DNA from 4 places in the Salinivibrio sp. YCSC6 genome. Region 1 is predicted to be linked to each of the others. Evidence: predicted binding sites of a transcription regulator. Region 1 holds the regulator's gene; each other region holds the start of a gene.
What was found. Region 1 encodes CRP, which controls carbon source genes, mostly activating them, when cyclic AMP is high. Its sites were predicted from a motif close to TGTGANNNNNNTCACA; they were not measured.

Region 1 (5,249 bases):
CGGCGAAAGCGGCACTTGATCCGGAAACCAATCACGTCGTGATTGCGCCAGAGGTTGCCGAAGCGCTGCAAGTTAAAGACGGCGATCGACTCCGTTTGATCGCGATGGAGGAGTAAGGATGACACATCAAACCGCAGGCCATTTGATCAATGGTGAATGGACGCCGGGTGAAGGCGACGTCATGACTTCGCTAAACCCTTTTGATAGCCGTTGTATTTGGCAAGGCAATGAAGCTACGAAACCGCAGGTTGAACAAGCGGTAAGCGCGGCACGACAAGCCTTTCTTACTTGGCGGAATACCGATTTTGCCGAGCGCCAAGCCTTGGTAGAACGCTTCGCTGAAATTGTGAAAGCCAATACCGACGATCTGGCGCGTACCATCGCTGAAGAAACCGGTAAGCCGTTTTGGGAAACCAAAACCGAAGTGGGCGCCATGGTGGGTAAAATTGCCATTTCGCTGCGCGCTTACCATGAACGTACAGGATCGCGGGAAAAAGACGTCAATGGCACGCAAGCTGTACTGCGTCATCGCCCCCTTGGTGTGATGGCAGTGTTTGGGCCGTATAATTTCCCCGGTCACTTGCCTAATGGCCATATTGTCCCGGCACTATTGGCCGGAAACAGTGTGGTTTTCAAACCGTCTGAACTGACGCCTAAAGTGGCTGAACAAACTCTTGGCTACTGGTTAGAAGCCGGTCTACCTGCTGGGCTAATTAACTTGGTGCAAGGGGGCCGTGATACCGGCGAAGCGCTAGCACAAGCTCGAGGTATTGATGGCCTTCTATTTACCGGGAGCGCCAACACCGGACACATCCTCCATCGCCAGTTTGCCGGCCAACCGGACAAAATGCTGGCATTGGAAATGGGGGGCAATAACCCACTGGTTATCAGTGATAAACACAGTGGTGTGGATGCCACGGTTTATACCATTATTCAATCGGCTTACCTCAGTGCCGGTCAGCGTTGTACCTGTGCACGTCGTCTGCTTCTTCCTGAAGGGGAGGTGGGTGACAAGATCTTGGCGCGCTTAGCGGCGTGGACTAAAACGATCCGTGTGGGCGGCCAGTTCGATGATCCGGCGCCATTTATGGGCGCACAGATCTCTGTGGCGGCGGCCGAAGGGATCTTAGCCACTCAGCAAAAACTGATCGATCTCGGAGGCAAGCCAGTCGTGGCGTGTGAACATCGCCATGATGCCGTGATCTCGCCGGGGATCATTGATGTTAGCGGGATCGCCGAGTTACCCGATGAAGAATACTTCGGTCCTTTATTGCAGGTGCAGCGTTACACCGATATGGCTGATGCATTGACGAAAGCGAATGATACCCGCTATGGCTTATCGGCAGGCCTTATCAGTGACGACGATGGTGAATGGCAATACTTCCTTGACCATATTCGCGCCGGTATTGTAAACCGTAACCGTCAATTGACCGGTGCCAGTGGGGATGCACCATTTGGTGGTCCGGGCGCGTCGGGTAACCTGCGTCCAAGTGCTTATTATGCCGCCGATTATTGTGCCTACCCTATGGCATCGATGGAAGGCGAGCAGGTCACCTTGCCCGAGAGCTTTGCGCCGGGGATCACGCCTCTTGATTAAGGAGAACAACATGGATAGTTGCCAAGCGTTATTTGACAGATTGTGGCAAGACTACACCCAGCGTCTTTGCCCTTCTGCGCAGAAAGTGCATGGGTTGCTCGAAGAAGGCCAACCCCTGATCAATGATCACATTGCACTGCGCACCTTTGCACTGCCTAATGTAGGGCTGGACAAGCTTGCCCGTCCTTTTATTGCGTTGGGCTATGAGCCGAAAGGTGAGTATACCTTTGAAGCGAAGAAGCTCAACGCACGTCACTACGAGCATCCCGATCCCTTGATGCCGAAAGTGTTTATTAGTGAATTGATGGTGGGCCAATGCTCGACAACATTGCAATCTATCGTGCGCGACTTAGTGGCGAATGTGGATGATGATGCGCTGAAAGGGAGCGATTTTCTTCATCAAGGACGTTTGTGGGACTTGGACTGGCAAACCTACAAGACGTTAGCAGATGAAAGTGAATATGCAGCTTGGGTGGCAGCGCATGGCTATGGGGCGAACCACTTTACGGTCAGTGTGAATCAGCTGAATAACCATGATAGCTGTCAAGCGGTCAACGATACCTTGCGCCAAAATGGGTTTACCATTAACGAATCTGGCGGGGAGGTCAAAGGGGATGCGTCAGTCTTTTTGGAGCAATCCTCGACGATGGCTGATCGCGTGCCGGTGCAATTTAGCGATGCACGCCATGATATTCCGGGTGGTTTCTACGAGTTTGCGAAACGGTATCCGCTTCCGGACGGTGAACTTTATCAAGGTTTTGTCGCCGCCTCGGCCGATAAAATTTTTGAAAGTACGCATCAATAGTGGCGAGAGAAGAAAAGGAGAGCGATGCTCTCCTTTTTTGGTTGGCGGTGTTTAGCGACTTTCAATATCGAGCCAGAATGTATCGTCAATTGCCTGAGTCTCATTACTCAGATGTGGGTTGTCGACCCGAATAAAGGTGCGCTCACCAATATTGGCTTTCTCAAAGGTCTCTTTTACCAGAGGGGCATTCTCAAAAAATTCGATGAAGGATCCGTCTTGATAGGCGGCCGCAAAGGCATCGTTGAGCATGGTCGCTACCTCTGGGTTTTGGGGCGATACAAACAAGAACATTGGGAAGCGGTAGATTAGCATTAAGTGCGGATCAACCAACAGATTTGTATATTGAGGTCGCTCTGCCAGCTCGCTAAAAGGTTCGATAAGCGCACGCGGGAAGAGGTCGGCCCGTCCGGTATCGACGCCTTTAAAGATATTCTCAAAGCTTGAGATTTCTCGAACCCGAAATCCCGCCGACTGCAAGACCTTCACATCCGCCCAGCCTTGCCCTTGGATCATGGTCAGATTATTGAGCCCAGCTTGGTCACTGATTTGTGCAAGCTTGGGTTCGGTGGCTTGATTGGTAATGAACAAGCGATGGCCTAATAGACCCCGAAAGACTGGATAACGGATGGGAAGTAACTCTGACTCAAGGGTACGGTCGGCCCCGAGCCAATCTACCGTCAGTCGTCCTTGTTTTAGCATTTCCACTTTACGAGACTGAGAGCCAATTTGGCCTTGAAAGGCCTGTAAAGTGACAGACTCACCTGATTTTTCCGCTAAAAACTCAATCAAGTCGATAGCGTATAAATCGAGGGCAGAGCCAGCCCGTGGTTCTGGATGGACAATGGTGATATTCGCCGCAGCAGTTGAAGAAACCGCCGCGAGTAGCAATGCAGCAAGGGTTTGACGTAAGCTTCTCATAAACGACATCCTGTTAATCAGTTGTTAGATGGGTCGTTTCTGAAGTGTAGAACTTAGGTAATGAGTTTCCAGTCAATAAAAATAAAAAAACCGACGCAAAAGCGCCGGTTTTGTCGCAACACGCGAGGATTAGCGTGTGCCGTAAACCACAATGGTTTTACCGTGAGCTGAGATAAGGTTCTGCTCTTCCAGCATTTTAAGGATACGCCCAACTGTCTCACGCGAACAGCCAACAATCTGACCAATCTCTTGACGCGTGATCTTGATTTGCATGCCGTCAGGGTGAGTCATGGCGTCAGGTTGCTTCGCCAAGTTCAGTAGGGTCTGCGCAATGCGGCCGGTCACGTCCAGGAAGGCAAGGTCTCCCACTTTCTGGCTGGTCACTTGCAGGCGACGCGCCATCTGAGAGGATAGACGCATCAAAATGTCTGGGTTAACTTGGATCAGCTGGCGGAATTTCTTGAATGAAATTTCTGCTACTTCGCAAGGTGATTTCGCACGTACCCATGCGGTGCGCTCTTGGTCCTCTTCGAACAGACCAAGTTCGCCGATGAAGTCACCTTGGTTAAGGTAAGACAGGATCATCTCCTTGCCTTCTTCATCTTTGATTAGTACGGCCACAGAACCTTTCACGATGTAGTACAAGGTCTCCGCCTTTTCCCCTGCATGGATCAGAGTACTTTTGGACGGGTACTTGTGAATATGACAATGTGAAAGGAACCACTCGAGTGTAGGGTCTGTTTGAGGTTTTCCTGGAACCATATAACTTATTTCCTCTGCATGTGTTGCCCGGCAACGACGTCCTGTCTTTGTCTGAATGGAAACCCATCAGTCCAATGCACAGAATACGAGGTCTTGGCGCAGGCTACAAGCTCACTGTATGTTAACAAGAGTGTATCTTTTTTCTATCTGGATTTCTTGATTTTGATCTAAGCCAACCGCCTAAAAAATCGGCAAAAATGTGGCTAAGATCACGACCTGAGAAGTAATACACGTTAAGTGCGCTACGGCGGTTAACCTATCTTGCCTTTCTCAATCAACTGTTGGATCAAGGGGCGAATAATCAGCTCCATCGCAAATCCCATTTTACCGCCGGGCACGACCAGCGTGTTGTGCCGAGACATAAAGGCGCCACTGATCATTTGCAGTAAATAAGGAAAATCGACGTTCTTCATGCCACGAAAGCGGATCACAACAAAGCTTTCGTCGAGTGAAGGGATCCCTTTTGCATTCAGCGGGTTGGATGTGTCTACGGTCGGGACACGTTGGAAGTTAATATGTGTGCGAGAAAACTGCGGCGTAATGTAGTGCAAATAATCATCCATGGAGCGCACGATCGAGTCCGTGACAGCCTCGCGGGAATGGCCTCGGTCGCGCGTATCGCGGACAAACTTTTGAATCCACTCCAAGTTAACGATAGGCACCATGCCGATCAGTAAATCAACATGTTGGGCGACATTGACGTCACCATCCACCACCCCGCCATGCAAGCCTTCATAAAATAATACGTCGGTATTTTCAGGCAGATCTTGCCAGGGGGTGAAGGTGCCCGGCATTTGGTTATAAGGCACGGCTTCATCAAAGGTGTGTAGATAACGACGGTATTTACCTGTGCCTTGTTCGCCATATTCTTTAAAAAATTGCTCAAGGCGTGGGAAGTCGTTGGCCGTGGGGCCAAAGTAGCTAATATGACGACCTTGTTCACGGGCTTTACGGATCTCAACATCCATTTCTGGCCGCGTGAAGCGGTGAAAGCTATCGCCCTCTAACCAAGAGGCTTTGATGTTCATCATATTGAACATCTTACGAAACGCTTCGGAGGTCGTGGTTGTGCCTGCGCCGGATGAACCGGTCACAGCGATGATTGGGTGTTTAGCCGACATGACGAGCCCTGTCATTGATCAGTCTGAATTTACACCGCAGCCCACA
Region 2 (5,249 bases), on a different replicon from region 1:
TTCCTCACGAATAATTTCCATCACGTCGTAGCTGACGCGATCGACATGGCCAACCATTGATTGATCAAAGATATGCAGCGCTAGCACTTTATCACGACCTGCAATGATCTCGATTTCATTGTCTTTCGGACGATATTTGTGGGAAATCACCGTACCTGGATGATCGGGTTCGAAGGTATTTTTCACCACAAGTTCGATGCCGACCGCGCGCATCCCTGATGCGGCATTCGGGTGAATTGCTTCCATCCCCAAGTTGGCAAGCTGATCAGCTACATCGTAGTTGCTCAAGCCCATCGGCTGAACGCGTTCTGGACCGACGATACGCGGATCAGCACTGCTTAAATGATACTCTTTATGGATCACCGCGCTGCTTGCTTTGGTCAATACCGCAATACGACTGAACGTCATTTCGCTATAGCCGCGATCGTATGTTTTCATCAAACCTTCATCGCAGTATACGTAGCCGGTAACGATGGGCAGCTCATTGCTGAGATCGATATCTTCCATGGCACGCGCAATCACGGTGTTTAAATCACCCTGTGCTTCGTCGGGGTTGTCCCAGCCAGAAAGGTCAACAAACCGTGAGTTAATTCCCACGCTCTCAAGCAAAAGAGAAGAGTTGTGCGCACTGTGAGCTTCTCCAATTGACGAGAGGAACTCGCGCACTTGGGGCAAATAGCTTTCTAGAGAAAACTGCCCATAGTTACAGGTTTCGAGAATACCTTCGATGCAGCTGTGCGCTTTCTCCATACGTTGACGAATGAAGTTGTCTGCACGCTCGCGGTAAACAGGGTCTGGGAACATGTTGCTGTTAATGAGCAGCATACGTTGTTCCAACTCTTCCATGGCATCGCGCCACTTCGGATTGTTGGCGGCGAGTAGGCGATAGATACCCGGCTTGCCAGACCGCTTACACTCCAGCAATGCATCCGTGATGCCAGCATAAGCAGAAACCACAAAAATTCGGTTATAAGGGTTAGACGGGTACAAAAAGATATTATCCATGACAGCGTCGAACGCTGACATTGATGTACCGCCGATCTTTTCAACGGTATGATTCATGTGAGCTCCTTGTGGGCTTTTATGAATTGAAGTCGTCGATTGGGTTTACAGGGGCAGCATCCCGCTGCCCCAAGACGGTTAATCGACCAGAGGGTAAACACCGTTTTCGTCATGTGTCTCTTGCCCAGTAATCGGTGGGTTAAAGACACAGGCCATGACCATATCAACACCCTTATTAGCGCGAAGCTGGTGCTCGTCATGTTTGTCAAGAATGTACAGTGTGCCAGGTTTGATTGGATACACTTTACCGTCGTCGGTCGTTTCAATCTCACCTTCACCTGACATGCAATACACAGACTCTAAGTGATTCTGGTAATGGATATGTGTGTCAGTATTGGCGTAAATAGTAGTAATGTGGAATGAGAAGCCCATGTTGTCATCGCGCAACAACATACGGACACTTTCCCAATTTTCAGCCACTACGCGGCGTTCACTGTTTTGGCATTCTTCTAATGTGCGAACAATCATGTCAATCCTTTATACGTCTGTTTGTTAGTGGGTGAGAGCTTTGAATTAAGACGCTTTTTTCAATTTGTCTTTTTTGTATTGCTCAACCGACTTAACAAAAATCTGCAGGCCTTTCTCCATTTCAGCTTCGCTGACTGTCAATGGTGAGAAGAATTTGATCACTTCATCATCAGGGCCAGCTGTTTCGATGATCATACCGTGCTCGAAACAAAGGCTTGTGATGGCATCTGAGATATCACCATTCTTACATGCGATACCCTGCATCAGGCCACGACCTTTGATGGTGTCGAACAGATCACCATTTTTCGCTAAAACGTCTTTCAACACTTTATTGAGTTGATCAGCACGCGCTTGGATATGGGTTTGGAACTGATCATCTAGCCAGTAAGTTTCAATCGCTTCTGCGGCTGTCACAAATGCATGGCTGTTACCACGGAATGTACCGTTATGTTCGCCAGGTGCCCATTGATCCAGCTCAGGTTTCAGTAGAACCAGTGCCATTGGTAGGCCATAACCACCAATCGACTTCGACAAGGTCACGATATCTGGGTTGATACCTGATGGCTCGAAGCTAAAGAAAGTACCAGTACGGCCACAGCCAGCTTGAATATCATCGACGATCATCAATATGCCATGTTCTTTACAGATGCTCTCTAGGCGTTGCAGCCACTCATTAGAAGCCGCATTGAGACCGCCTTCACCTTGAACGACTTCAAGTAAGACAGCGGCGGGTTTATCTCCACCTGTTAGACCGCTTGAGGCATCGTTTAGCATGGTTTCGAACAGTGTGAGACCGTCAACATCGGCATAGCCGTCATACGGAATACGTGTTACCGCGTTATTCACTGGCATACCGCCGCCACCGCGATGATGATGATTACCGGTCACAGCGAGTGCGCCGTAGGTACAGCCGTGGAAGCCGTTCGTAAATGAAACGATGTTTGGGCGACCTGTCACTTTTCGTGCCAGCTTCATCGCCGCTTCAACAGCATTTGTACCGGTTGGACCCGTGAACTGGAATTTATAGTCCAAGTTACGTGGTGCCAAGATGTGCTCTTTAAATACCTCGAGAAAGCGTGCTTTTGCACCGGTGTGCATATCCAAGCCGTGGGTAATCCCATCTTTCTCGATGTACTCAATCAGCGCTTTTTTCAGCGTCGGATTATTGTGTCCGTAGTTAAGCGAACCGGCGCCAGCAAGAAAATCGAGGTAGCGCTTGCCGTCAACGCCAGTGATCCAACAGCCCTTCGCGCTTTCAAACACGACGGGGAAGTTGTTGGCGTAACATTGAACATTTGACTCCTGCGATTTAAAGATATCCATAACTCATCCTGTTATTTTTTGAGTGGAATTCGGAAAAGGTATTCGGTGTCATGTTCACCGTTAAAGTGCTCTTGTTCATCAAGGAACACTGAGCGCTGACCACCTGTACCGTAGAGGCGGTCTACCTTTTTGAACAGCGCCCAAGATCCGGCGTTGTCTTCTGTGATCGTGGTTTCAATGAATCGAATGTCTTGTGACACTTTGCGCGCCAGTAACGCTTCGACCATTGAAAGGGCAAGCCCTTCTCCACGTGCTTTGGGCGATACGGCTACCTGCCACACAAAAAATGTGTCTGGTTGCTCTGGACGAATGTAGCCAGAGACGAAGCCGTGAATGTCGCCGTCACGCTCTGCCACAACACAGGTCTCTTTGAAGTGCGTTGCCTGTAAAAAGTTGCAGTAGGCGGAGTTCACATCCAACGGAGGGCACTGGGTGATTAATCGATAGATGTCGCCACCATCACGAATCGATGGCTTACGAAACACAAACCGCGTGCTCGGTTTTATCTGTTTACGGTCAAGGACTTCGTTTTCAAGAACTGCCGTATCTGTCGTTTTTGATCGCCACATAATTGTTTTGTGCTCTAACGAATTCGTTATATATAATAGGCGCTGAATTTTGTTTATCAACCCCGGATTTCGCTAATCGGTTTATCACTACTCAGTAAGTAACTGATATTAGTAAAATTTGTTAATGTTAAAATTTTTATTAACCATAATACTTTGATGCGTAACATTTACTGGCCTAAATGTATTGACGATTCTCAATCTGGTGTGACTCATGCCACAAAGATGGGGGAGCGGCTTGGACTTCGTCTCAGTTGAAGTTGAATGAGGTGAAAAGAGTGGCTTTAAAAATAGACGTAAAAGAGATTTTACTAGACAAAAAGCCTAGTCACCTTTGATGCTTGTGAATCTAATAGGGTGACTAGGCGGATTGAGGCGACTGGCTAAGGAATTCGCGATATTGTCTGTCTTCTTTGACGACGTGGTGCACCCACCAGTAACGCAAAAACTTGAAAAAGACTGAAGGGTACAGTTCAGGATCCGCCTGGCATTGCAGTAACACATAATGTGCTTGCCGTGATAAACGTTCATGGATGGCTGCATGTTCTTTGTATTTGGGGTAGGCGAGATCGTGAAGAATGTCTTCTTCTAGCTGGAAGTGGGACACAATGTAGTCTCGAAACCGCTGGGCGAGATCATCAAAATCTCCTTTTTCACCATCTGCATGGTGATACGCGATAGCCTCATAGGTGTCATTGATGATAGCCAGTAATTGCTTGTTACTGGCATCGAGATCTGGGTGCCCCACAGAATATTTATCCTGCCAACGAATGAACTTTCTGTCTTTGCTCTCTGCTGTTGGATGTTCAGGAGTTACTGGGGGGGCTGTTACGCCAACGGTTGGACTCGCCTCTGTAATTCTTTCGATTTTCTCCTGTTCTTCTTCAGTGAAGACAACGGCACCATTGTGCTCAAAATCGGTCGATTTGGCCGGATCGGCCTGATACATCTCAAAGTAGTACTTAGGTGGCTTTTTGGATTTTGTATCTCTGGCTAGTTGTTGAATGCGATTTTCGAGGTCTTGTTTTCTAACGGGTTTGACCATGAATGCGTCAACATCATAGCGGATGCATTCGCTTATCACTGATTGGGAGGCATTAGCGGTGAGAATGATGATCGGGACATCGTGCTGTAGGTGGTAGCGACCACTACGGATAAGCCTAAGCATCTCCAAGCCATCGATAGGCTCCATCTGTAGGTCAGTGATAATTAAACTAGGTTGTTCGTGAAAGGCCCTTGATATAGCTTCAGCACCATCAGCCGCCGTGATAACGGATTTGATCCCTAGCGCTTGTGCCATCAAACCTATGGTATCTCGAATCATCTCATGATCATCTACCACTAAACAACGAGATAGCATACTCCCTCCTGCTAAAGCGCTAACCGTCTTAAAAGCGTAGTAAATGGCGAGTTTTGCTGCAGAGTGATTTGTAGAATTTTTTATACGTTTTTGCGGGGAGTGAGAGATTACGCATACAAAAAAAGGCGCCTAAACAGGCGCCTTTTCTTCTTAAATCTGGTTTAGCTTACAGGCGAGTTACGTTCGCTGCCTGTGGGCCTTTTTGACCTTGCTCGATATCGAACTCAACCTGTTGGCCTTCTGCTAGAGTGCGGAAGCCTTCACCAACGATGGCGCGGAAGTGAACGAATACGTCTGGACCGTTCTCTTGCTGGATAAAACCGAAACCTTTTTCTTCGTTAAACCACTTAACGGTACCATTAGCTTTAGACATGATGTCTCCTGAATATATTAACTAGGTGTAGCAGTGACGCGAGTGCCATTAATCGTTCTATGGGCAAATGTAGCGAATATCTTCAGGACAACTAACT
Region 3 (5,249 bases), 320 kb from region 1:
GATGGTTGCCCAAGCTCTGAATTGGCTAGAGCTTGCGTCAACCGATGTGGTGTTGGATCTGTTTTGTGGTCTTGGCAATTTCAGCATCCCCATGGCAAAACAGGCGAAAACCGTGATTGGTGTAGAAGGGGTTGAGGCGATGGTGTCGCAAGCTCAGGATAATGCGAAGGTCAACCAAGTAAGCAATGCGCAGTTTTACCAAGCAGATCTCAATGGTGAGACGCTGAATGGGGACTGGACACGGCACGCATTTGATAAAATCCTGCTCGATCCTGCCCGAGCAGGGGCTGCCGGAGTGATGGACTTTGTGGCACAATCTAGCGCTACACACATTGTTTATGTGTCCTGCAACCCAGCAACGCTGGCGCGGGATAGTCGCGTGTTGTTGGCGCAGGGTTACCAACTAACTCGCTTGAGTATGCTTGATATGTTTCCGCAAACAGGGCATTTGGAATCCATGGCACTGTTTCGACGCTAGGCGTCGTCAATGATGTGTTCGATCTAAAGCCACGCGGTTAAACATGGATATGCCTCTTTCGCTGAGGCGAAAGATAAGGATAGGAACAGTTATGGTTGCGGTACGAGAAGCCCATCTGCATGAAGATGAAGCCTTTGATCTTCAAACTTGGATTGCGCGGTTAGGACAAGACGCCTCAACCGCTCAAGCACTGCTGGATGGGTACAATTACTGTCGTACGTTAGGGGATGAAACGGCGCTGAGCCAACCGCTGTGGCGTGGCCGAGAGATGATTGAAATCTTGGTGACCCTGAGTATGGACGCCGACACGCTCCTCGCCGCGCTCTTCTTCCCGGTGGTGGAAGCCAAATTGCTGGCGCTCGATACCTTGGAAGAGCGCTATTCGCCCGCGATTGTCAAACTGATTGAGGGCGTGCAGCAAACCGCCGCCATCCGTCATTTGAATACCCAAACCGATGCCGAAGCGACCTCCGCGCAGGTGGATAATGTTCGCCGTATGTTGCTGTCTATGGTCGAAGATTTCCGTTGCGTGGTGATCAAGCTGGCGGAACGTATTTGCTATCTGCGTGAAGTTAAAGATGCACCGGAAGAGGTGCGTCTGCAGGCGGCGAAAGAGAGTGCCAACATCTATGCACCATTGGCCAACCGTCTCGGTATTGGTCAGTTAAAATGGGAAATCGAAGACTACGCCTTCCGCTACCAGCACGCGCAGACCTATAAACAAATCGCGAAGCAACTGGCTGAGCGGCGCATCGATCGCGAAAACTACATTACCGCGTTTGTCACCGATCTGCAGCAGGCGATGGAAGCTTCTCATATCAACGCGCAAGTGTATGGCCGTCCCAAGCATATCTACAGTATTTGGCGCAAAATGCAGAAAAAAAATCTGCAGTTTGATGAACTGTTTGATGTACGTGCGGTGCGCATTATCGCCGAAGAGCTACAAGACTGTTACGCCGCATTGGGCGCGGTGCACACCAAATATCGCCACTTGCCGAAAGAGTTCGATGATTACGTCGCCAACCCTAAACCCAACGGTTATCAGTCGATTCATACCGTCGTATTGGGGCCGGAAGGCAAACCGGTTGAAATTCAAATTCGCACCCGTCAAATGCATGATGATGCGGAGCTTGGGGTGGCGGCGCACTGGAAGTATAAAGAAGGCTCGGCCAGTGGACGTAGTGGCTACGATGAGAAAATTACCTGGCTGCGAAAACTCTTGGCGTGGCAAGAAGAGATGTCAGACTCAGGCGAAATGCTGGATGAGTTGCGCAGCCAAGTCTTTGATGATCGCGTGTATGCCTTTACACCGCGTGGTGATGTGGTCGACTTGCCAAGCGGTGCGACGCCGCTCGACTTTGCCTACCACATTCACTCTGAAGTCGGCCATCGTTGCATTGGTGCCAAGGTAGAAGGACGCATTGTGCCTTTCACCTATCACTTACAGATGGGGGATCAGGTTGAAATTATCACCCAAAAAGAGCCCAACCCCTCACGTGACTGGCTGAATCCAAGCTTAGGCTTTGTGAATTCGAGCCGAGCGCGAGCAAAAATCAACGCTTGGTTCCGCAAACAAGACAGAGATAAAAACATTGCCGCGGGTAAAGAAATTCTCGATACCGAACTACAAAAAATTGGCGGTGCCAGTAAAGATGCGAGTTTGGCGCTTAAGCGCTTCAATGTGAATTCACTGGAAGAGCTGTATGCGGGGGTCGGAAGTGGCGATCTGCGCATCAATCAGGTGGTTAATCACATTAACAGCCTGATCAACAAGCCAAGCTTGGAAGAAGAAGAGCAACAGTTGCTGGAAAAACTTCAGCAAAGTGAACAAAAAACTGTAGGTGGAAAAACCCATCGTGATGCGGTGGTGGTTGAAGGGGTTGATAACCTGATGACCCACCTCGCGCGTTGCTGTCAGCCGCTGCCAGGTGATGACATTATGGGCTTTGTGACCCAAGGACGCGGTATTTCAGTACACCGTGCGGATTGTGAGCAACTGAACGAACTTCGTCACCATGCGCCGGAGCGAATCATCGCGACCGTCTGGGGGAAAGGGCATGTCGGGCAATACCATGTGCGCATTCGCTTATCCGCCAATGAACGGACCGGATTAGTCAAAGACATTAATACCGTGCTCAGCAATGAAAAAGTCCGCGTTGCGGGCATGCAAAGCCGAGTCGATTACAAAAAGCAGATGTCTATCATGGACTTTGATTTAGAGATTTCGGATCTCGACACGCTTAGCCGAATTGTAAACCGGCTGGAGCAGGTCAAGGATGTGGTAGAAGCCAAACGACTCAGATAAACATCACGCCCTGTTATCGACAGGGCGTTTTTTTAAGGATAACGAAGTATGGCGTCGATTGACGATTTACTGACTATCATGGCGACCTTGCGCGACCCACAAAAAGGGTGCGATTGGGATAAAGCCCAAACTTTTGCCTCCATCGTGCCTCACACGCTCGAAGAAGCCTATGAAGTGGCCGATGCCATTGAGCGTGAGCACTGGTCGGACCTAAAAGATGAATTAGGCGATTTACTCTTTCAAATAGTGTTCTACAGTCAATTGGGACACGAGCAAAATCGCTTTGATTTTGATGCCGTCGTGGGGGCGATTTGTGACAAACTCACCCGTCGTCACCCGCATGTCTTTGATCCTAAAGATAGCCAAGGTGAGCCGCTGCACGGCCCGGATTGGGAAGGGATTAAAGCGCAGGAGCGTGCCGACAAAGCGGCGTCAGAGCAACCCACTAGCGTGTTAGACGGCGTTACGTTAGGCCTTCCCGCACTGGTGCGGGCACACAAACTGCAAAAACGTTGTGCGCGAGTGGGGTTTGATTGGGATGCGGTGGCGCCGGTGCTCGATAAAGTACGCGAAGAAATTGCCGAGGTTGAGCAAGAACTGGCAATCACGCCGGTAGACCCCGCGCGGGTGGAAGAAGAAATCGGCGATTTATTGTTTTCGGTGGTAAATCTGGCACGCCACGTAGGCACGGATGCGGAATCCGCGTTGCGTAACGCGAATCAAAAATTCGAACGACGTTTCCGTCAAGTTGAAACTCAATTACGCAATGATGAAAAAAATATTCAAGAATGTCAGTTAGATGAACTGGAATCGGCCTGGCAACAGGTCAAAAAGCAGGAAAAAAGCAACACGCTGTAAGTTTCATCATTGATTTGCGACAAATAAAAACAGTATGGTGTGTGATAGTTTTCACGTTGTGGGAGTGAGTGGGGTCTGGTATCATGACTTCCCGTCCAGATTTCCATTAATTTCCTCTAAATCCAACTCTCAGGTTTAGCATGACGACGAATTACATTTTTGTTACGGGCGGTGTTGTATCCTCCCTCGGTAAGGGTATTGCTGCAGCCTCATTGGCAGCCATTCTTGAAGCGCGTGGCCTCAACGTCACCATCATGAAACTCGACCCTTATATCAACGTGGATCCAGGGACAATGAGCCCTACCCAGCACGGGGAAGTATTCGTCACGGAAGACGGCGCCGAGACCGACCTTGACCTCGGTCACTACGAGCGCTTTATCCGCACCAAAATGACCAAGCGTAATAACTTTACCTCTGGTCGCGTATACGCGGATGTTCTGCGCAAAGAGCGCCGCGGAGATTACCTGGGAGCGACCATTCAGGTGATTCCACACATCACTAACTCGATCAAAGACCGCATCATCGCCGGTGGTGAAGGTCACGACGTGGTGATCGTGGAAATTGGCGGCACTGTCGGTGATATTGAATCACTGCCATTCCTTGAAGCGATTCGCCAACTGACCGTGGAAGTCGGCCGTGAGCGTGCGATGTTTATGCACCTTACCTTGGTGCCATACTTGGCTGCGGCGGGTGAAGTGAAAACCAAGCCGACCCAGCACTCGGTAAAAGAGCTTCTATCAATTGGTATCCAGCCGGATGTCCTTGTTTGCCGTAGTGAGCGTCCAATTCCAGCCAATGAGCGTGCAAAAATTGCACTGTTCTGTAACGTGCCAGAGAAAGCGGTTATCACCATGAAGGATGTGGATTCAATCTACAAAATTCCTTCATTGATTCGCTCTCAAGGACTGGACGACTTGGTTTGTCAGCGCTTTGGCATCCAAGCGCCGGAAGCCGACCTGTCTGAATGGGAACAAGTCATTTACGAAGAAGCCAACCCAATGGGTGAAGTCACCATTGGTATGGTGGGTAAGTACATCGAACTGCCTGACGCGTATAAATCTGTCAACGAAGCGCTGAAGCATGGCGGATTGAAAAATCGTCTGACTGTCAACATCAAGTATGTTGACTCACAAGATCTCGAAACCCGCGGCACTGAGCTGCTCGACGGTTTAGATGCGATTTTGGTTCCGGGCGGTTTTGGCGATCGCGGCGTCGAAGGCAAAATCCTTGCCGCACAATATGCGCGTGAAAACAAAGTGCCGTATCTTGGCATTTGTTTAGGCATGCAAGTGGCGTTAATTGAGTACGCCCGTAATGTTGCTGGGATGGAAGGAGCTAACTCCACCGAATTCAGCAAAGACAGCAAATACCCAGTGGTGGGACTGATCACCGAGTGGGTCGATGAAGAAGGTAACGTGGAAGAGCGTAGCGAATCCTCTGATTTAGGCGGCACTATGCGTCTAGGCGCACAGCTTTGCCACCTGTCTGAAGGGTCTAAAGCGCATCAGCTATATGGCAACACTCAAATCCACGAGCGCCATCGTCATCGCTACGAAGTGAATAACTTGCTGCGTCCACAATTGGAAAAAACCGGTCTACTTGTATCGG
Region 4 (5,249 bases), 990 kb from region 1:
TGTATAAAGCTCACTAAAACCTTTATGAGCTCGGTCATTGCGATCAGTCCTCAGTTCTTCACCCGTTTTATCTAAGATTATTAAGTCTTCAAGAATTTCTGGATGCTGAGCTTTAAGCGCCTTTTTCAACTGCTTTATATTCAACTGAAAATCGGAAAGCCCAAGTTCCAAAACTTCATTCACAAAGTGGAAAGCTATATCTCGCAAGCTGGAGAAACGAAATAGCGTCAAATCTACGACAGATTTAAGCCAGTCATATCTGTTTATATCTTGAACACTAGATTTCACCGGAACAGTCTCAACTCCAAGCATTTGAGGGATTACCCGTAAATCGATGAACTGTTGCTCAAGCATATTAAACCGAACATAAGTTAAATGTGCATAAGCCATGTGTGGGTCAGCTTCAGAAAACTCTTGCCAATTTTGGTAAGGCAAGTCATGGAGAAAATAACAATTTATCGAATCATATAAGACCGCTTTGAAGCGAGAATCTTCCAAATCCCACCAATAATATTCATTGTTCATAGATACTCACAATTTCCGATTGATAGCTAACACCAGCCATAAACGGCGGCCCGACCGGGACGTCCGGTGGAGGCCACGTCTTTTGTGGCCGTAACGAATTTGATGGCCTTGTTATATGTTGAATTTCTCATTCATGCGCTCGATTAAACTACGGCACTTTTCCGAATCAATGGAAACAGAAGTGCTAACCGGATGGTAGATGCCAAACTGCTGACGGACGGTCTCAGGTGAAATCCCCTCGTTTAAAGCCTTAGCGGTAGCCTTCCACTTTACCTGAAGCCTATGCCTGCAATTACCATCCAAACGGTCTCCCTTATCCCCCACTGCTATCAACCGATATTTAACAGGGTCTGTTACGACTCCCCACCCAACTGCTCCAAACCCTTTCGCGTATGCAACGACGACGTCACCCGGAATGTACCTTGTCAGGATCTTCTCACCTTGATCACCAGGCGAATCCTCGAAACAAGCCGGAATTTGCCGATTGTCTACCAGGAATGTCCACCAATCTTGGTCAGCTCTGGCAATATTGTGCCAATAGTAGCCGGGCTCCCGAACACTTGACGCAAAACTGACTGGATACAGCGCCTCGTTTGCTCTATCAAACACCACGGAAAATGAGAGTAATTTCTTGCCTTCTATTTCTACCGGGGAATAAGTTATACAGCGGAATGATATTCCTTTGGAGCTCAACCACTCCCCCATAGAGAACAGAGTTGAATCAAAGGATCTCGCCATCAAGATTACACGGGAGTTGCGGTTCAAATCTTCGATCTCGGCATTGTCCCCGACAAATCCGAGGATCATATCCTCGGAAAGCGTGTCCTTTTGTCCAAATTTCTTAACGAAATTCTTTCCTGAATAAGCTGAAAAATCCGCCAGATACTGAAGTGCTTGCGTTTCGACACCAAGATGCCCTTGGTCCCGCTTGAGCTCGATTACTACGCCGTTACCCGCTCGATCCATTGCGAGGATGTCGGCTCTTTTCTTGTTGCGAGTTCGTACTTGGTTGCTCAAAAGCAACAACGGCTCACCAAAAACAGCTTCAGAAAGAATCGGCGGGCCATCATCTTCTCTAGTGATGAGATATTTCTCTATATCGAGCTCACGCGGCATCCACGAAGATTTTACCGATCGTAGTACACCTGACTTCTCATCTACCTCGTAAAGCATCGATTACCCTCTGAGTGGATACATATAACATTGTATTAGTATGCGTGCTAGATTTGTCAAAATCGTTATACGCATCTTTTATCGTCTAAGTTACTGTTATCAAGAAAATTTTACCAATCAAAACAATCACCTCGCCTGCGAAAGTGTGCATGCCGCCTATCAAGGTTGAGGCGTTCACACCATCCGAAACGATACCAACTAACCCATCAAGCGTTACCACGCAGGAGCGTGGGAACGAGGTGACCAGCCCACAGCGACAATGAATTGGCTTTATTCCCCACGCTACCGCCCTCTGGTTGGCGGCGTCCAAAAGGCCATGTATGGGCGAGAATTTTAGGGGGCTTAGATTATCAAACGCTGGGTAATGTGTTTAGACAGAGGCGTCTAAAATGTTGGCGTGGTCAGGGTTTGGGGATTTGTGGGGGCATAAATGCAAAAAAGCCGCTGAATAATCAGCGGCTTTTAGATATGTGGCGGAGAGATAGGGATTTGAACCCTAGAAGGGCTATTAACCCTTGCCGGTTTTCAAGACCGGTGCTTTCAACCACTCAGCCATCTCTCCGGAACGCGGCGTATATTATTGGGTTCGCTGTGGCTTGTAAACCCTTTATTTGCCGCTTTTGGTCTGTTCGCTCAAGCCGTGATCAGGTTGGCGATATTGCTAGCAAAAGGCGATTAGCTTGCCGCCAATCGCCCTACTTTACTGAGACACTTTAACCGAGTCTCGTTACCGCGCAGTACTTATAGCGCGATAAAAATACCCGCCAGTGCGGCACTCATTAGGTTGGCAAAGGTGGCGGCAATCACTGCGCGCACGCCTAAGCTTGCCACATCTTTGCGACGCTCCGGCACCATCGCACCGATAGAGCCGAGCTGAATGGCAATCGAGCCGATATTCGCAAAGCCACACAAGGCAAAGGTCACAATAACTTGGCTTTGCACCGACAAGTTCGCTTTGATATCAGCAAACGATAAGAAGGCAACAAACTCGTTAAGCGCAATTTTCTGGCCAAGTAAGTTACCCACGGTGAAGATCTCGTGCACCGGTACACCGGTGAGTAGTGCCAGCGGTGAGAACAGGTAGCCAAACAGCATTTCTAGGCTTAGACCGTCAATGTCGACCAACTCACCTAAACTACTCAGCCCAGCGTTTAGCATCGCAATCACGCTGATAAAGGCCACCAGCATGGTGCCCACAGCCACCGCGACTTTCATGCCGTTCATCGCGCCGCTGGCGAGGGCGTCAATCGCATTGGCTTGGTCGCTGTCACTGATCTCTACATGGTTTTGTTCTGCGGGCGTCTGTGTTTCCGGCACAATGATTTTTGCCATCAAAAGTCCGCCGGGGGCAGCCATAAAGCTCGCGGCAATCAGGTATTTCAAATCGACACCCATCGCTGCATATCCGCCTAACACACTACCGGCGACCGAGGCCATGCCTCCCACCATCACAGCGAAGAGTTCAGAGCGTGTCATTTGGCTAAGAAAAGGGCGAACAACCAAAGGAGATTCGCCCTGAGAAAGAAAGATGTTGCTGGTTGCCACCAGAGACTCTGCTCGGCTGGTGCCGAGTAATCGCTGTATGCCACCGCCGAGAAGTTTAATAACCCACTGCATAATGCCGAGATGATAAAGGAGGGATATCAGCGCACTGATAAAAATGATTAGCGGCAGAACTTTAACAGCGAAAATAAACCCATCGTTGGCGAGAGGGCCAAATACAAACTCAATGCCTTCGTTGGCAAATGAAAGCAGCTTCGCCGCGCCATTGCTCATAGAGCCCAGCATGGCTTGTCCTACTGGAATGTAAAGCACCAGTGCGGCAAAACCCGCTTGTAGGCCAAATGCCCCAAGCACTGTACGCCAGTTGATCGCTTTACGGTTAGAGGAGAACGCATAGGCGCACAAAAACAGAGCGACGATGCCGGCCGCACTATAGAGAAGTTGCATAAATAGAATACCTTGCCGTGTTGTGTTGCACTTGCGGTACAGATGAGTACGACACGCTGCCAAGGTGGCAAGAGGTTCCATCATGCGTTTCATCGTACCGCGGGTTCGGTGAAGGTGGGCCCAACCTTGGACACTTTTTCTTCAGCCGCGAATCGCGACACAGCCACTCTTTGCCTTTGGGCTGGCGAAGAGCGCATGTTGGGCGGGCATTCTATTGTGATTTGAATCGCATTTCCAGCTAAATTTGGCCTTTGATCACATTTTATTCTCAGCCGCTCACTGAGCGCTACGACGATGGTCGGATAGGCTGCGAGACGGGTTTTTGGCAAGATTGATTGACACAGATCGCTCATATGTTATTGATAACCTGCTATTGACAATAAAATTAATCAAATAGCGATAAAAACAAACACAACAACGCAATTATTATAAAGGAAACAATCATGCAAACCGTCTCTCCTCATGAGGCCGGGTCGCGTTTATCTGTGATCCAACGTGTTCGCGCCTTGGGGCCGGGCATTATGATGGCCGCTGCAGCCGTGGGTGGCTCTCATCTGGTTGCCTCAACCAAAGCCGGTGCCATTTATGGTTGGCAATTGGCCGCATTAATCCTGCTGGTAAATCTCTTTAAATACCCTTTTTTCCGCGCAGGCGTGCAATACACGGCAGGAACCGGCGAAACCTTAGTAGAGGGCTATGCACGCCTCGGCCGCGGGTATCTGTGGCTTTTTATCGTGCTCAGCGCGGTATCCGGCGTGATCAATACAGCCGCACTGACTTTATTTAGCGCCAGCCTGCTAAGCTATTTTGTGCCGTTTGATCTTTCCCTGACCGCCCTTTCCATCATTATTGTAATGACTTGTTTGGTCATTCTAATTGCTGGCCATTACAAGGCGTTGGATTGGCTATCTAAAGTGATCATGGCGACGCTCACCTGTGCCACCTTGGTCGCGGTGACTGTAGCAATCGGCAACCCTGTCGCGGTTGAGCCTAATTTTCAGGCTCCGTCCATTTGGTCAGTCACGGCGATTGGCTTTATCGTGGTCACCATGGGTTGGATGCCCGCCCCGATTGAAATTTCTAGCATCACCTCGGTGTGGCTAAAGCGTAAAGCGCAATCTGAGCCCATTAATGCTAAAGCGGCGCTGTTTGATTTTAACGTCGGCTATATCGGCACCGCTGCATTGGCGATTGTGTTTCTATCGCTCGGTGCCCTGCTGTTGCATGGCAGTGGCGTTGAATTAAAGCAATCTGGGATTGGCTTTTCGCATCAATTGGTTGGCCTGTATGCCGCCACGATTGGTGAATGGTCCCGCTACTTGATTGCGGTAGTCGCTTTTTTCTGTATCTTCGGCAGCACCATTACCGTGATCGACGGGTATGCGCGGGTCGTGTCTGAATCGCAGCGCTTATTGCGTCGCCAGCCACAAGCCTCGCCACAGGTGACTCAAGGCTGGATGTTAATCACGGCCGTGTTAGCGCTCGGTATTGTCGCGTTTTGGACCGGTGCATTGCTAACCATGCTCGATTTCGCCATGATTGCTGCATTCGTGACCACGCCGTTCTTTGCATTGCTCAACTATATTTTGGTGACCAAACAC

Region 2: a site for CRP is predicted at 3,626-3,641, ahead of ectA (diaminobutyrate acetyltransferase). Genes of this name have one in related genera too.
Region 3: a site for CRP is predicted at 3,682-3,697, ahead of E8E00_RS10720 (CTP synthase). Genes of this name have one in related genera too.
Region 4: a site for CRP is predicted at 3,864-3,879, ahead of E8E00_RS07600 (NupC/NupG family nucleoside CNT transporter). Genes of this name have one in related genera too.

The regions. Positions count from the first base shown of each region.
Region 1 covers NZ_CP039516.1:2,641,979-2,647,227, reverse strand. The annotation lists gene astA (arginine N-succinyltransferase) at 1-116, shown strand, start outside; gene astD (succinylglutamate-semialdehyde dehydrogenase) at 119-1,597, shown strand; gene E8E00_RS12335 (DUF1338 domain-containing protein) at 1,608-2,402, shown strand; gene E8E00_RS12330 (hypothetical protein) at 2,454-3,320, opposite strand; gene crp (cAMP-activated global transcriptional regulator CRP) at 3,450-4,082, opposite strand; gene E8E00_RS12320 (phosphoribulokinase) at 4,334-5,203, opposite strand.
Region 2 covers NZ_CP039517.1:585,897-591,145, forward strand. The annotation lists gene E8E00_RS16420 (aspartate kinase) at 1-1,062, opposite strand, end outside; gene E8E00_RS16425 (ectoine synthase) at 1,141-1,530, opposite strand; gene ectB (diaminobutyrate--2-oxoglutarate transaminase) at 1,576-2,853, opposite strand; gene ectA (diaminobutyrate acetyltransferase) at 2,865-3,422, opposite strand; gene E8E00_RS16440 (bacteriohemerythrin) at 3,781-4,779, opposite strand; gene E8E00_RS16445 (cold-shock protein) at 4,946-5,152, opposite strand.
Region 3 covers NZ_CP039516.1:2,319,418-2,324,666, reverse strand. The annotation lists gene rlmD (23S rRNA (uracil(1939)-C(5))-methyltransferase RlmD) at 1-478, shown strand, start outside; gene relA (GTP diphosphokinase) at 570-2,783, shown strand; gene mazG (nucleoside triphosphate pyrophosphohydrolase) at 2,832-3,641, shown strand; gene E8E00_RS10720 (CTP synthase) at 3,782-5,249, shown strand, end outside.
Region 4 covers NZ_CP039516.1:1,652,737-1,657,985, forward strand. The annotation lists gene E8E00_RS07585 (Cthe_2314 family HEPN domain-containing protein) at 1-525, opposite strand, end outside; gene E8E00_RS07590 (hypothetical protein) at 637-1,698, opposite strand; tRNA gene E8E00_RS07595 (tRNA-Ser) at 2,170-2,260, opposite strand; gene E8E00_RS07600 (NupC/NupG family nucleoside CNT transporter) at 2,440-3,648, opposite strand; gene E8E00_RS07605 (NRAMP family divalent metal transporter) at 4,092-5,249, shown strand, end outside.